3 regions of the Thioalkalivibrio sp. ALJ1 genome follow, and region 1 is predicted to be linked to each of the others. Evidence: predicted binding sites of a transcription regulator. Region 1 holds the regulator's gene; each other region holds the start of a gene.
The links. The regulator FliA, encoded in region 1, starts transcription of late flagellar genes. The targets are predictions, from matches to a motif close to GCTAAAGTTNNNNNNNNNNCNGCCGATA.

Region 1 (4,265 bases):
CCAATCCCGTGGCGCCAGTCGCATGAGGGGTGCTGTCAAAAGCCCAGGCTCGACAACAGATCGTCCACCTCGTCCTGTCCTTGAACGACATCTTCGCTGGAATCTTGAGTCTTTGGCACACTCGGGCCATGCCCTTTGCGATTGGCTTCGCGGTCGTCCTTGCTCTGCTCGATGGAGGCCTCGGCCGCCTCCACCTGCTCCATGCGGCCACTGGATAGCCGGATCAGGGAGACCAGGTTCTCCTCCAGGTCTGTCACCAGCTGGATTACACGACGAATGACCTGCCCCGTAATATCCTGATAACTCTGGGCCATCAGCACTTCGGAGAGCAGTCGCCGAAGTTCTTCCGTATCGGTACCGGCCTGGGCAAAGAAGCCATCCAGATCCCGGGCGAAATCCCGGAACTGATCCACCGATAGCTGGCGGTTACGAAACCGTGTCCATTTTTCTGTCAGCTCAGCGGCCTGCTGGCTGAAGGACTCGGCAATGGGAAGACTCGACTCGATCGCATTCATCGTGTCGTGTGCCGCCTGTTCGGTCATCGTGACTACGTAATTCAGGCGTTCCTTCGCATCCGGGATCTCGGCCCGCGTCAGTTCGACCAGTCTCGAGTCGCCGCGGAAGCTCTGCAAGGCCTCGTGGAGGTCTCGAGTCAGTTTGCCCAGTTCATCGAAGAGTTCCCGGTCATAAGGACGCGCCAGGTCCTGGACCAACGCCCGGGCACCCGTGTCGTCACCGGCTTCCAGTCGCTCGACGAGTTTGCGGGCGAGATCGAGCTGTCCGTCACGCGGCGGATGTTCCTGTTCAGTCATGAAAAGCCTCTTGCTGAAACCCCGCCGCCAGGATATGCCTCCCGGCGGTGTTTACAGGCGAACCGGGCCGCTTTGGCGCCAATCCAAAATGGTCCGCTATCGGCACAAACTTATCCTTGTGCCTCAATACGTTCAAAGATTTTATCGATCTTTTCCTTTAGGGTTTCAGCGGTGAACGGCTTGACCACATAGCCGTTCACACCTGCTTCCGCCGCCTCCACGATCTGGTCGCGCTTGGCCTCTGCCGTCACCATCAGCACCGGCATCGACTTCAGATTGGCATCCGCCCGGACGGCCTTGAGCAAATCAATGCCCGGCATGTTGGGCATATTCCAGTCCGTAATGAGGAAGTCGAAGTCACCGTTTTGCAGCATCGGCAACGCGGTACTCCCATCATCGGCTTCCTGGGTATTGTTAAAGCCGAGATCGCGCAAGAGGTTCTTGATAATGCGCCGCATCGTGGAAAAGTCGTCCACGATGAGAATTTTCATTCCCTTGTCCACACGTCACTCCGGGATTCGTAGGGTGGGTTTTAGAATAACTGCAAAGCCGTGCCGTCTTCGAGCCACGACCCCATGCGCGCGCGCAGGCGGATCACCGCCTGACTGCGGATTTGGCTGACACGCGACTCGGTCACGCCCAACACCGCACCGATCTCGCGCAAATTCAGTTCCTCGATGTAGTACAGCGAAAGCACCAGACGCTCGCGTTCTGGCAAGTCGCCCAATGCCTCGGCCAGTTCCTCGCGGAACTCGCCCGCTTCCATATTCCGCGCGGGCGAAGCCTCCTGACCCTCAATCACCCGATCGGCGCCATCATCGCCGCCGCCGAGGTCATCCAGCGCGAACAAATGGGCACCGGCGTGATCCTGGAGCATCTCGTAATACTGATCGATGGGCACTTCCAGCTCCGCCGCAACCTCGCTACCGCGTGCGGCCCGGCCTTCGCGCGCCTCGACCGCCTGAATCGCGGAGGCGATGCGGCGGCTATTGCGATGCACCGAACGCGGCGTCCAGTCACTACGGCGCAATTCGTCAATCATCGCACCGCGAATTCGGATCCCGGCATAGGTCGCGAAAGTGGCGCCCTGGCCGCCCTCAAACTGCCGCGCAGCCTCTAACAAACCGATCATTCCCGCCTGAATCAGGTCATCCACCTGTACCGAGGACGGCAGGCGCGCCATCAAATGATGGGCGATCCGATGCACCAGTTCGATGTGATCTGCAATCAGCCGTTCGTGCCCACCGGATGCGGTGGACGTTGTTTGGTAGCCGGAAAGTCGATTTCGGGTCGCCATCATGCGCTCTGGAGCATTCGTTCCACGAAAAATCCGACGCCTCCGTGGTCACCCTTGCCGACCGGCCAACGATCAACCGTCCGGGCCAGCTCGGCGAAGGCCTTGCCCGCCGGGCTGCCGGGATACTGCTGGACCACCGGCGCGCGTTTCTGCACCGCCTTGCGGAGGTGCTCGTCCACGGGAATATAGCCGGCCAGGTCCAGGACCACCTCCGGCAAATAGTTGCCGCAAACGGTATTCAGTTTCTGCATCAGGCGGTCGGCACTCTCGCGCCCGCTGACCATGTTGGTCACCATGCGGAAACGACGCATGCCGTGGTCCCGGTGCAACACCTTGATTAGGGCGTAGGCATCGGTAATCGATGCGGGTTCGTCACAAACCACCACCAGGGTCTCTTGAACCGCGCGACAGAACGAGGTCACGGACTCCTGCAGCCCTGCTGCGGTATCCACGATCAACACATCCAACGGCTTGCGATAGGCGCTGAAAGCATGGATCAGCCCGGCATGTTCGGCCGGGGTTAGGTTCGCCATCGCGGCGATGCCGGAAGCCGATGGCACCACCTTCACCCCGTCCGGCCCCTGGACCAACACCTCCTCCAGGCTCTCCACCTCGCCGGTCACGAGGTCGTGCAGCGTTCGTTCCGGCCGCAAGCCAAGCAAGAGATCGACATTGGCGAGGCCCAGATCCGCGTCGAACAGCATCACCTCGCGCCCCAGCCGAGCCAGTCCTACCGACAGGTTGACCGAGACATTGGTCTTGCCAACGCCACCCTTGCCGGAGGCGACTGCGATGACCTTCAAGGGTTTGTTAGTGCGTGGCATAACGGCCCTTTCCAACCGGCTGAATCAGTTCCAGGCTCGCGGGTTCGGCACTGGTGACCGGGCGCGGTTGCGAGCGCGCTCGGCGGGGCGGGTCCATCTCCGCCAGGCGCTCGGCGGCCCAGGTCTCGCGGGCGTTTGCTTTAGCCATGGAACCATCCGCGTCGTCATCCAGTGCCAAGTGGGTCAGATGGCCGGTATCCACGCGATGGAAGTCTTCCGCGACGCGTTGGCCATCGCTGACGAATCCCAGCCCCAGATGTTGATCCAGCAGCACTGACAACACCTCACCTAATTGTTCGGCCTCGTCCAGCTTGGTCAACACCAGCGCCGAAGGCTCTGCCTTGCGGAAGGCCTCGAGCACCCGCCGCAGGGTGTTGCCCTGAGTAGTGGCCGAAACCACCAGCCAGCTCTCGGCGCGAATGCTCGGCGGCAGATGTGCAAACAACGACTCCTCTTCCACTGCGTTCGGGGCCTGCCCCGCCGTATCCACCAGAATCAGGTGTCCATCCTCCACCCGCCGGGCCAGGTCACGCAATTCACGCGCATTTTGCAACGCACGTACCGAGACCCCCGCCATCTGGGCAAAGGCCTGCAGCTGCCGCGTCGCGCCGATCCTTTGTGAGTCCAGTGTAACCAGCGTAACCGAATCCGGGCCCATGCGACGGATTTGGCGCAGCGCGATCCGCGCGAGGGTGGTGGTCTTGCCGACACCTGTGGGTCCGACCATTGCCAGCAATCCGCCTTCGTCGAGAATGGTTGGGCGATGCGTCGCGATCGCCCCCGACAAGCGGGCGCGCAGACGCTCCCATGCCTGTTCCGGGGAGCTGTCATCCAGAATGCTACCCGCAAGACTACGTGCCAGGGATTCACTGAAGCCCCGATCCATCAGGCGCGCCTTGCACTCGGCCGCCAGCGGATGGCGCGCAGCCCATCGGGCCTCTTCGCTCTCGGCGTACTGTCGACTCATCAGACTGCGCAGGTCGCGAAGCTCCTGACGCATCGCCTTCAGCTCCGGGTCGGCTGGCCAGGAGCCCCCCCCCTGCTCCGGTGCTCGTTCGGCGGACGGGCGCGCTGGGCTGTTGGAGCGTGTCCTTTCCGGCTCGTGCATCGGCTCGGAGGATTCACCGTCTTCCAGCGCGGCGACCACCTCCAGCCAACCATCGACGCGCCGGCTGGACAGAATCACCGCATCTTCGCCCTGCTGCTCGCGCACCTGACGCATCGCGTCACGCATGTCCCGGGCCCGATATCGTCTGACGTTCATGCTTTATCTCCTGTGCCGCTTGCGCGACGGAACCCTTTTGCTCGTTCTTCGGCACCCGTTCTCAGGCG
Region 2 (4,265 bases), 380 kb from region 1:
AACGAGAATGGTGAACCCGAGGGTGAACAGGGCCACCACCAGCGCTCGCCAGGTCCCCTCGTAGTCTCCTTCACCCTGCATCATGTCGGCTGTGGTGGGGATCACGCCGAGCACCACCAGCATGATCACCACCCCACTGACCGTGGGCGTGATGATGCGGCGGAATAACCCGAGATAGCGCGCGAACAGAAATTGTACCGGGGCCGATAGCACGGCAAGTGTGCCGACCAGCGCCATGCCGCCGACCAGGGCGGCCTCGATGCCCACGGCCAGGTAGGCGGTCGAAGTCCCCATGAAGATCAGGTAGCCCGATCCGATCGGGCCGACGCGGCGGACCTGAATCAGTGTGGCAAGTGCGCTGCCGATCAGGGCGGCGAATACGGTCCACTGGGTCGCGGCCAGATCGAGACCGATGGCGCGGGCCAGGATCAGGGGGGCGATGATGATGGTCGGTGCGACCAACAACAGGCTCTGCAGCGCACTGATGGTGCATTTGACCGGAGGCGGGTGATCGTCCACCTCATAGAGGATCTTCGACTGGGAAGCTTCGGCCACGGTGCCCCTGTGCGCGGTTGGCGAAAGCGCGCAATCATAACAGCCACGTGCTGTCGGGAGCCCAGGACGTGTTGGTTGGGCGCTGCCCGTGAGTCGTTGGGGACGGACAACCAGGCAAAAAAAGACCCGGTTCAATGACCGGGTCGAAGATCGTCCAGACACCCGTGTGATGGAGGGTTGTGATCTGAACGGCGGGTCACCGGCTGCCGTTGCCACGAGCCGATGATTTCCGCAACTTGTATAAGTGGACAGGCGGTGTGGAAACAGGTTCCTGCCAGTGGCTGAAAGAGTGTGGTGGTGGTCACATTTTCAGATGAGCACGGCGATCCCGCCGAGGTTTATTTATTTTTCGGGTTCCTTGTGGAGGCGTGATGCGCGGTCTTGAACAGATCCCCTGGTTATACGACGCCCTGATGGCCAGTGCGGAGTGGCTGGGCTTTCGCCGCTGGCGGCGCCGCCTGGTTGCGGGCGCGACGGGCCGGGTGTTGGAGGTGGGTTGTGGGACGGGACGCGACTTGCCCCTGTATGACGACGCTTCCAGGGTGATCGGCATGGACCCCGACCTAGCGGCGTTGCGCCGCGCTCGCCAGCGGGCTCCGGGGGTGCCCCTGGTGGTTGCGCGGGCCGAGGCGCTTCCGTTTGCCGACAATGCCTTCGATACCGTGGTTTCCGGGCTGGTGTTCTGCAGCGTGCAGGATCCGCCGCGGGCCCTGGGCGAAGTGCGCCGGGTGCTGGAAACCGGCGGCCAGCTGCGAATGCTGGAGCATGTGCGTCACGCGCGGCCAGTCTTCGCCTACCTGCAGGATCGTGTGCAGCTGGCCTGGACCTGTGTGACCGGGGGCTGTCATCCGAATCGCGATACCGAGGCCGAGGTGGAACAGGCCGGGTTCTGCATCGAGCCGGACGATCGCGTGTCGCGCGGTGTGATGCGACGCTTTGCGGCGCGGGTCTGTGATGCAGCAGAGAGGCCTCGGGGCGCTGAAGGTCAAGGGCGTGATTGACCACGATGCGCACGAAGGGCACGAAGAAGGGCCAGGGCGGATTGCACTAAGGAGGACACAGAGCAGGAAATGTGGATTTGGAGGGGTCGTGGGAGTTTTGATCGGCGTGTGCAGCGTTTTGTGAAGGCAATCCGGGCAAAGTGAAAAAAGTTTTGTTCGAGGGCTCAAGTCTTGTCGGTAGAAGCCGTCAGCGGGGACAGGCCCGTTTGCGCGTTGAACGTCCACGGGCCTGAACATTCAGCGTTCGAGGAGTACCGTGATGGATGCAAGCGCGATTGCCGCAATGGCCACGCAGAACAGCCAGCAGCAGCTGGCGATGCAAAAGGATGTGGCCGTTCAGAAGAAGGCGATGGAATCGCAGGAAATGGCCGCCCAGTCCCTGCTGCAGGCGATGCCCGACATCGGCGAGATGCAGGCCGCCACACAGGGTCTGCCGGAAAACGTGGGTACCAACATCAACACCACGGCCTGATGTCCACAGCCTTTAGCCCCACAAGGCCCCGGCGCGCGAACGCACCGGGGCCTTTTCGTTTCCCGCCGCCCACAGCGGCCGTGGAAAACCCCTACCCATGTCACCCCAGCTCTCCGCGCCGCTATGGCCCGGATGACGACGGAGTCGCGATGCGCTCAGGATGGCACGTACCGGGCCCTGTCCCAGGCCATTCCATCAAGAGCCTTCACGCCCTTCCATCTTCCGGTGACCCGCCCCTTCCTTCCTCTGTGTCCTCCGTGCTCTCTGTGGTAACAAGCCCTTTGACCTTCTTCGTGCCTTCGTGCGCTTCGTGGTGAATCCTGCTATTGCCGCTGGGCCTCGAACTCGATGATCAGTTCAACCTCGTCCCCCACGATGTCGCGGGTCAGCCCGTAGGTCATGCCGAAGTCCGAGCGATTGAAGCTGCCGCGCATGGAGGCGCCCAGCACGTAGGGACGTCCAAACAGCCCGCCGAGCGGGAACGGGTAGCGCCCGACCTTGTTGATGGTCACGTCGAGATGGATGGTGCGGGTCTCGCCCAGCAGCTCCAGGCCACCACTCAGGCGCCCGGTGTTTTCCCCGGTGGGCTCGTAGCGGGTGGCGGTAAAGCGCATCTCCGGGTACTCCTCCACGTTCAGGAAGTCCTCGTTACGCAGGTGATCGTCGCGTTCCTCGTGGTTGGTGAACACACTGTCGGTCTGGATGACGAAATAGCCGTCGCCCAACTCGCCGGATTCCGGGTCGAACTGGAACTCGCCCTCGGCCTCCAGGAACATCCCCATGACCTTGGCGTAGCCGGCGTGATCGACCAGGAAGCCGACCGCGAAATGGTCGGGGTCGATCACCCAGCGATCGGCGTTGGCTTGGGCGGCGGTGCCCGACAAGGCGAGGGCGCCTGCGAGCAGAAAGGCCAGAAACGCCTGGTGCAGGTAAATGGTGGGGCGGGTGTAGCGGGCGTCAGTCATGACACACCTCCGGTCGGTGGCGATAAAGCCAGTGGATATCCACGGCAAAGGAGAGACTCAGGGCCAGCAGTCCGGCCAGGGCGATGGTGATTGCGGCGAACGCGGGCAGGCCAGGTATCAGCACCAGCAGCAGGACGACGGTCTGTACTACGCAGACGGTCTGGCGCCGCCGGCTGGGCGGCAGGTCGCCGGCCAGCCAGGCCCAGGGGCACGCGGCGAGCATGAAGGCATAGCGCATCAGCCCGATCAGGATCACCCAGGGGCCGACTACGGTCATCTGCCAGGTCAGCACCGACAGGGCGAGGATCATGGCCGCGTCCAGCTCCATGTCGAACCGGGCACCAAAGGCGGTCGTGTTGCCGGTGCTTCGAGCGATGGCACCGTCGACACCGTCCAGCAACAGCGCCAGGCCCGCAAGGCCGATCACCCAGAACGCCAGCAGCGGCTCGCCGGTGCCGGGGGCTACGAATGCCAGTGAGCCCAGCGGGGCAGTGAACGCAGCGCGCAACAGGGTGACTCGGTTGGCCGGACCGGGACCGCGGTGTCCGGGGGCGAGGGCCTCGGGGCGCGTCGTGATAACAAGTGCTGCGCCCAATGCGGCCCAGATCGCGGCATAGCCGATGAGTAGCAAGGCTCCCAGCCCGGCGTGCAGCATCAGCGCCACCGTGACGCCGATGCCGATCAGGCCCGACAGCAGCCAGTCGCCGCCCCAGACACGGGTTGCCCGCAGGACCTCTGGAGGTTGGCACGATTTGGCGGAGGAGGACTCCATGTTGCGATTGTAGCCTTCTGGTGTTGGTATCTCGGGTTTGCGACCGCGCCGCCCGGCTAGAGTTGCCGCCGATTGCGCGCTTCGCCCACACTGCGCGGATGATGATCTCGCTCTGTCCCGCCACGCTGGAGCGTTTCCGGTGAGCCGGCCCGATGCCGAACAGGCCTTCTGGGTCACGGGTCCAGGTCGTGGCGAACTGCGTTCGGAGCCGCTCGCGGAACCGAGGGATGGCGAGTTGCGGGTGCGCACCCACTTCTCGGCGATTAGCCGCGGGACTGAGTCTTTGGTGTTCCGCGGTCGCGTGCCCGAGAGCCAGTATCAGGCGATGCGGGCACCCTTCCAGGCGGGTGATTTCCCCTGGCCGGTGAAGTACGGCTATATCAGCGTAGGCGAGGTCGAGGCGGGGGGCGCGCCGGATCGGGTACCTGGGCAGCGGGTCTTCTGCCTGCATCCGCATCAAAGTACCTATGTCGTTCCGGTCACGGCGGCCGTTCCGATCC
Region 3 (4,265 bases), on a different contig from region 1:
TTCGTGAGGGGCGGGAATCCGCTATGATTCGCAGCTTCGGGGCGTGGCGCAGCCTGGTAGCGCATCTGCATGGGGTGCAGAGGGTCGCAGGTTCAAATCCTGCCGTCCCGACCAAAAAATAATGCCGGATCCGCCGCTTGGTCGATCCGGCTTTTTTGTGTCCGGGGATTGGTTCGGTACCATAGGCTCGATTGATTCGCGTCCCACGGCAACGGTGGCTTCAACGCGGGGCCATTCTGGTGGTGAGTGACGCGTCTCTCACTCCATGGAGCGGCGGCGTGCCTCGCGCTGATAGTGCAGCAGGGCGATGTTGGTTTGTCTCTCCAACCACTGTGTCATCCCTACGATCTCGAAACCGGCGTACTCGTGGCCGTCTCGGGTGCTGTTCCGGCGATTGGCCAGGCGCAGGTCGCCGGAAAGTCGTTCACTCACATCGGGAAGCAACAGGTTCGCGAAGGCAAGGGCCTCGCCGGTCTCGAGGGTATCCAGGATCGTGGTGGGAAGTTCGATGCACATACCCTGGCCGGAGAGATCGACGAGATCGCCGATGACTGGATCCTTCCAGTCCTTTGCACGCAGCTCGACCTGCGGCCGCTGGGACATGGGGATGTGGACCCGGAAGGTCTCGCGGCGTTGCAAATGCTGGAGTGTATCTGGGTAGGGGCAGGCATAGAGAGCCCCGTCTTCTTCGTGCTCAATGCGGGTGACCGGCGTCGTGAAGCGCACGGCGACTCCGCGCAAGGCGGCAAAGACGCGCAGGCTCATGCCGCTCTTCACGTGCTGATGGGCACGAGGCGGGTTCAGCTCGTCAAGAAAGAGTTCTTTGGCTTTGGGGTCGAGTCGGATCAGGGCAGATGTGTATAGCGGGCCGTCGGCGTCCAGGCGAACGCTGACCATCGTGAGTTTGTTATCCAGATCCTTCAGGATGCCGGCGATCCGGTCGGGTTTGTCGACCGTGTAGTCGGTTTCGTCCATGCGTCCGTGGAGTTAATAAAGTGTGAGGACGCAAGGTACTGGTGGATGTTCGGAAATGCCAGTACCGCGGCGAAAAAGATGCGTCAGGCTTGAGTAATTCGCCGCCCGCCGCGGCTATTGGGACGCGTTCGACCGTAGGGGTCGTAGGTCGCGGCAGGGCCGATTTCTTCCCCACGCAGGATTTGCATCGAAAGCTCAACACGCTGGCGGTCGCGCTCGATCAGGCGGGCATTTCCGTGGTTCAGGGTATTGCAGCGTTCGATGGACTGACGCAGGGCCTGCCAGTGGTCGTTTAGCACTGCACCATCCTCGAGCCGGGCCAGCAGGCGCGCCATGCCCTCGGGTGTAAAGGACTCGTGTTCGGCTTCGGCGATCTCGCGCTGTTGCCGCGTTTCGGTCTCGAGTTCCTGTAGCAGGCCCTGCTTGCTGGCGACCACGTCCTGCAACGTCTCGGGCGTGCGGGCCTGGACCGCACGGGTTTCCTGGATCAACGCCTCCTCCAGCTGATGGGCAAGCCGGATTGAGGTTTCCAGGGAGCGTTGCAGACGGTGGCGCGTGTCGGTTTTCATGGTGGGGTCCTGGCGTCGGATCAGCGCAGCAGGCGTTCGAGGTCAATCATGCGATCGGCCAGCTGTTCGTTGTCCATGGGGTAGTTGCCATTGGAGATCGCCTCGCGCAATTCGGCAACCCGTGCCGCGTCGAACGGAGCGTTTTCCCCGGCGCTGGAGGCCGAGCTCATGGCCTGGGCGGTGCCGGTCAATGTAAGCGAGTCGTCACCGGCCGCAGGGGCATTGCTGGGGCCCTGGGCGCTGTTTCCGGTGTCTTCGCGTCCTTTAACCGTGGAGCTTTGGCTGTCGGGGCGCAGACTGTTCGAATTGAGGCCCTTGATATCCATTGTGCCGTCCTGTCGTTGTAACTGTGCTGCAATTGTTTACGGCCGGGATGACTGAAACTGTAGCCCGAGCGCGACCGGTTTTGTAACCGTCTTCACAAACCGGTGTTTAAAGCGCGACCCGGACATGCCCGGAAGGCATGATCTCGCCCTCTACGATGCGCCCTGAAGAGGCATTCTTGACCCGAATGCGATCCCCCAGGGTACCGTTCTCCAGCGCTTCCCCTTGCATGCGGATGGCGATCGAGCCGTTCTCGGCCAGAATCGTCACCCGCTGACCGCGGCTCACGATTTCGCGCTGGGTGACATGCTGGGTGCCAATGATTTGTCCCGGTCGTATGCTGCGGCGGGTTTGTTGGCCGACCAGGTCGGATTTGTCTTCATGATAACTGCCGGCGTGCCGCGACGTCTCGATCCGCTGATAGCGGAGATCCCCGTTCGTGAGTGTGTGCTGACGCGGCAAGTTGCGGCTGGCTACCAACACTTCGGCGTAGCGCTCAACCGTGGCCGGGACGTACAGCTGCCAGGTCACCGGGCCCGCGCATTGGAGATGGACCGCGGTATTGCCATCACTTCGCCCGCCGGGTGGGAATCGAGCGTTCAGTCCATCGTGGCAATAGGCCAAACGCAAGCGGTTGTCGAGCTGGCCGATCTCGATGTTGATGTCGTTCGCGGCCGAGGCGTTTAGCTCTTGTAACAGGAATTGCTCGGCGGCTTGGCGAATCTCTCCGACGGGATGGATCTCCGCGGCGCCTGCGGCGCTTGGCAATATCAGAATAGCGATCAGGCCCAGCCAGCGGGGGGGCCTGATTCGGTGGTTATAGGTTGGCCACAGTGCCATTTTCGTTTCCTGTCCGCCCAGGGCGGAGGTGCGACGTCTTGTCCGGGGGCACAATGCCTCTGGCATGGCAAGAGGTATGCACGATTAATGCCAGGAAGAAATTGGGGTTCGGTTTAAGCCCGGGCCACAGCCGCCGTTATCCCGAGGAGACGGCGCAAGGCGGGGCCTGCGCGCCAGTATGAATGACAGGCCGGGGGCGCGCAGTGCAAACTCGGGCATAGATACCGGCCCGAGCGCAGGGTATTCGGTACAAGGAGAGCGGCACCATGAGTCAATTCATTGACGATGTGAATCAACGAACACAGTTGGTCGGGCAGAACCGGATGGAGCTGCTGCTATTCCACCTGGGCGGATCCCAGACATTTGGGATCAACGTGTTCAAGGTGCGCGAGGTCATCCCTTCGCCGCCCCTGCGCCAGATCCCGGGTTCGATGAGCGTAGTGCGGGGCGTGGCGACCCTGCGCGGCGGTACGGTTCCAATTATCGACCTGGCCCTCTCCATGGGCCTGCGAAGCGCCGCGGGTACGAGTGAAAGCGACTCCCAGAAGGTGGTGGTCACCGAATTTAACCGCTCTGTGCAGGGCTTTTGGGTATCGGCGGTGGATCGGATTGTCAACGTGAACTGGCAGGATGTGAAATCACCCCCGCGTGGTACCGGGCGCGAATCCTTCTTGGTCGCGGTGACCGAGATCAACAACAAGCTGGTAGAGATCATCGATGTCGAAAGGGTGCTTTCCATCGTGAATCCATTGCCAACCGAGGTCTCCGAATCCATTCGGCAAGAAGCTGTGTCACCAGAGGGGCGGAAGGTGTTAATCGTCGATGACTCGGTGGTGGCCCGCAAGCAGATCGAAAGCGCGATCAGGGGCTTGGGCTTTGAATACGTGGTCTTCAAGGATGGCCAGGAAGCGCTGGAGTTTCTGGAGCAGAAGGCCGAGGAAGGTCCGATCAGAGAACAGATCGAGCTGGTGATCTCGGATATCGAGATGCCGCGGATGGACGGCTATACCCTTACTGCCCGCATCCGGGATCATGCCGGGCTTAAGGATCTGAAGGTGCTGCTGCATTCCTCGCTTAGTGGCGAATTTAACACCGACATGGTCAAGCGTGCGGGTGCCGACGCCTTCTTGTCCAAGTTCAACCCGGACGAACTGGCGAGCGCGGTACTGGATCAGACCGGGCGTGATGGTCAGTGACACGGCGAAGCGGCAGTCGCTTGCCGGGTGGCGATGCAGGAGCGGTGCTGAATGGCCGGATCGGTGCGCACGCAGCGTTACGGGCTTGGATCCTGTCGTGCCGAGTGCTGGAAACCGTATACTGGAACCTGCTTAGTGATTTTGACCCGGACCGTGGAGCCGGGCGGCCCTGTCAAGGATTCGTCATCAGGATGCTCAATCATCATGGACTGCGCTCAGGGATGAACGGGTGATTGATTCCCGCGACTACGAGGAGTTCGCGCGTTTCCTGCAGGATTGCTGCGGTCTGGTGCTGGGCGATAGCCGGCAATACCTAGTGTCCAGCCGCTTGTCGCGCCTGCTCGACGAGTTTAGTTTCAAG

Region 2: a site for FliA is predicted at 1,719-1,746, ahead of F462_RS10500 (YjfB family protein). Genes of this name have one in related genera too.
Region 3: a site for FliA is predicted at 1,907-1,934, ahead of flgM (flagellar biosynthesis anti-sigma factor FlgM). Genes of this name have one in related genera too.

The regions. Positions count from the first base shown of each region.
Region 1 is NZ_KN050684.1:2,111,101-2,115,365, reverse strand. Features, by position in the region: gene F462_RS12290 (protein phosphatase CheZ) at 36-812, opposite strand; gene cheY (chemotaxis response regulator CheY) at 923-1,303, opposite strand; gene F462_RS12280 (RNA polymerase sigma factor FliA) at 1,345-2,112, opposite strand; gene F462_RS12275 (MinD/ParA family protein) at 2,109-2,933, opposite strand; partial or broken gene flhF (flagellar biosynthesis protein FlhF) at 3,102-4,197, opposite strand.
Region 2 is NZ_KN050684.1:1,728,393-1,732,657, reverse strand. Features, by position in the region: gene F462_RS10510 (uracil-xanthine permease family protein) at 1-555, opposite strand, end outside; gene F462_RS10505 (class I SAM-dependent methyltransferase) at 927-1,556, shown strand; gene F462_RS10500 (YjfB family protein) at 1,816-2,028, shown strand; gene F462_RS10495 (YceI family protein) at 2,352-2,993, opposite strand; gene F462_RS10490 (CDP-alcohol phosphatidyltransferase family protein) at 2,986-3,765, opposite strand; gene F462_RS10485 (zinc-dependent alcohol dehydrogenase) at 3,905-4,265, shown strand, end outside.
Region 3 is NZ_JQIW01000003.1:158,218-162,482, forward strand. Features, by position in the region: tRNA gene F462_RS00645 (tRNA-Pro) at 38-114, shown strand; gene F462_RS00650 (flagellar brake protein) at 259-975, opposite strand; gene F462_RS00655 (flagella synthesis protein FlgN) at 1,059-1,544, opposite strand; gene flgM (flagellar biosynthesis anti-sigma factor FlgM) at 1,565-1,870, opposite strand; gene flgA (flagellar basal body P-ring formation chaperone FlgA) at 1,977-2,708, opposite strand; gene F462_RS00670 (chemotaxis protein CheV) at 2,975-3,904, shown strand; gene F462_RS00675 (CheR family methyltransferase) at 4,134-4,265, shown strand, end outside.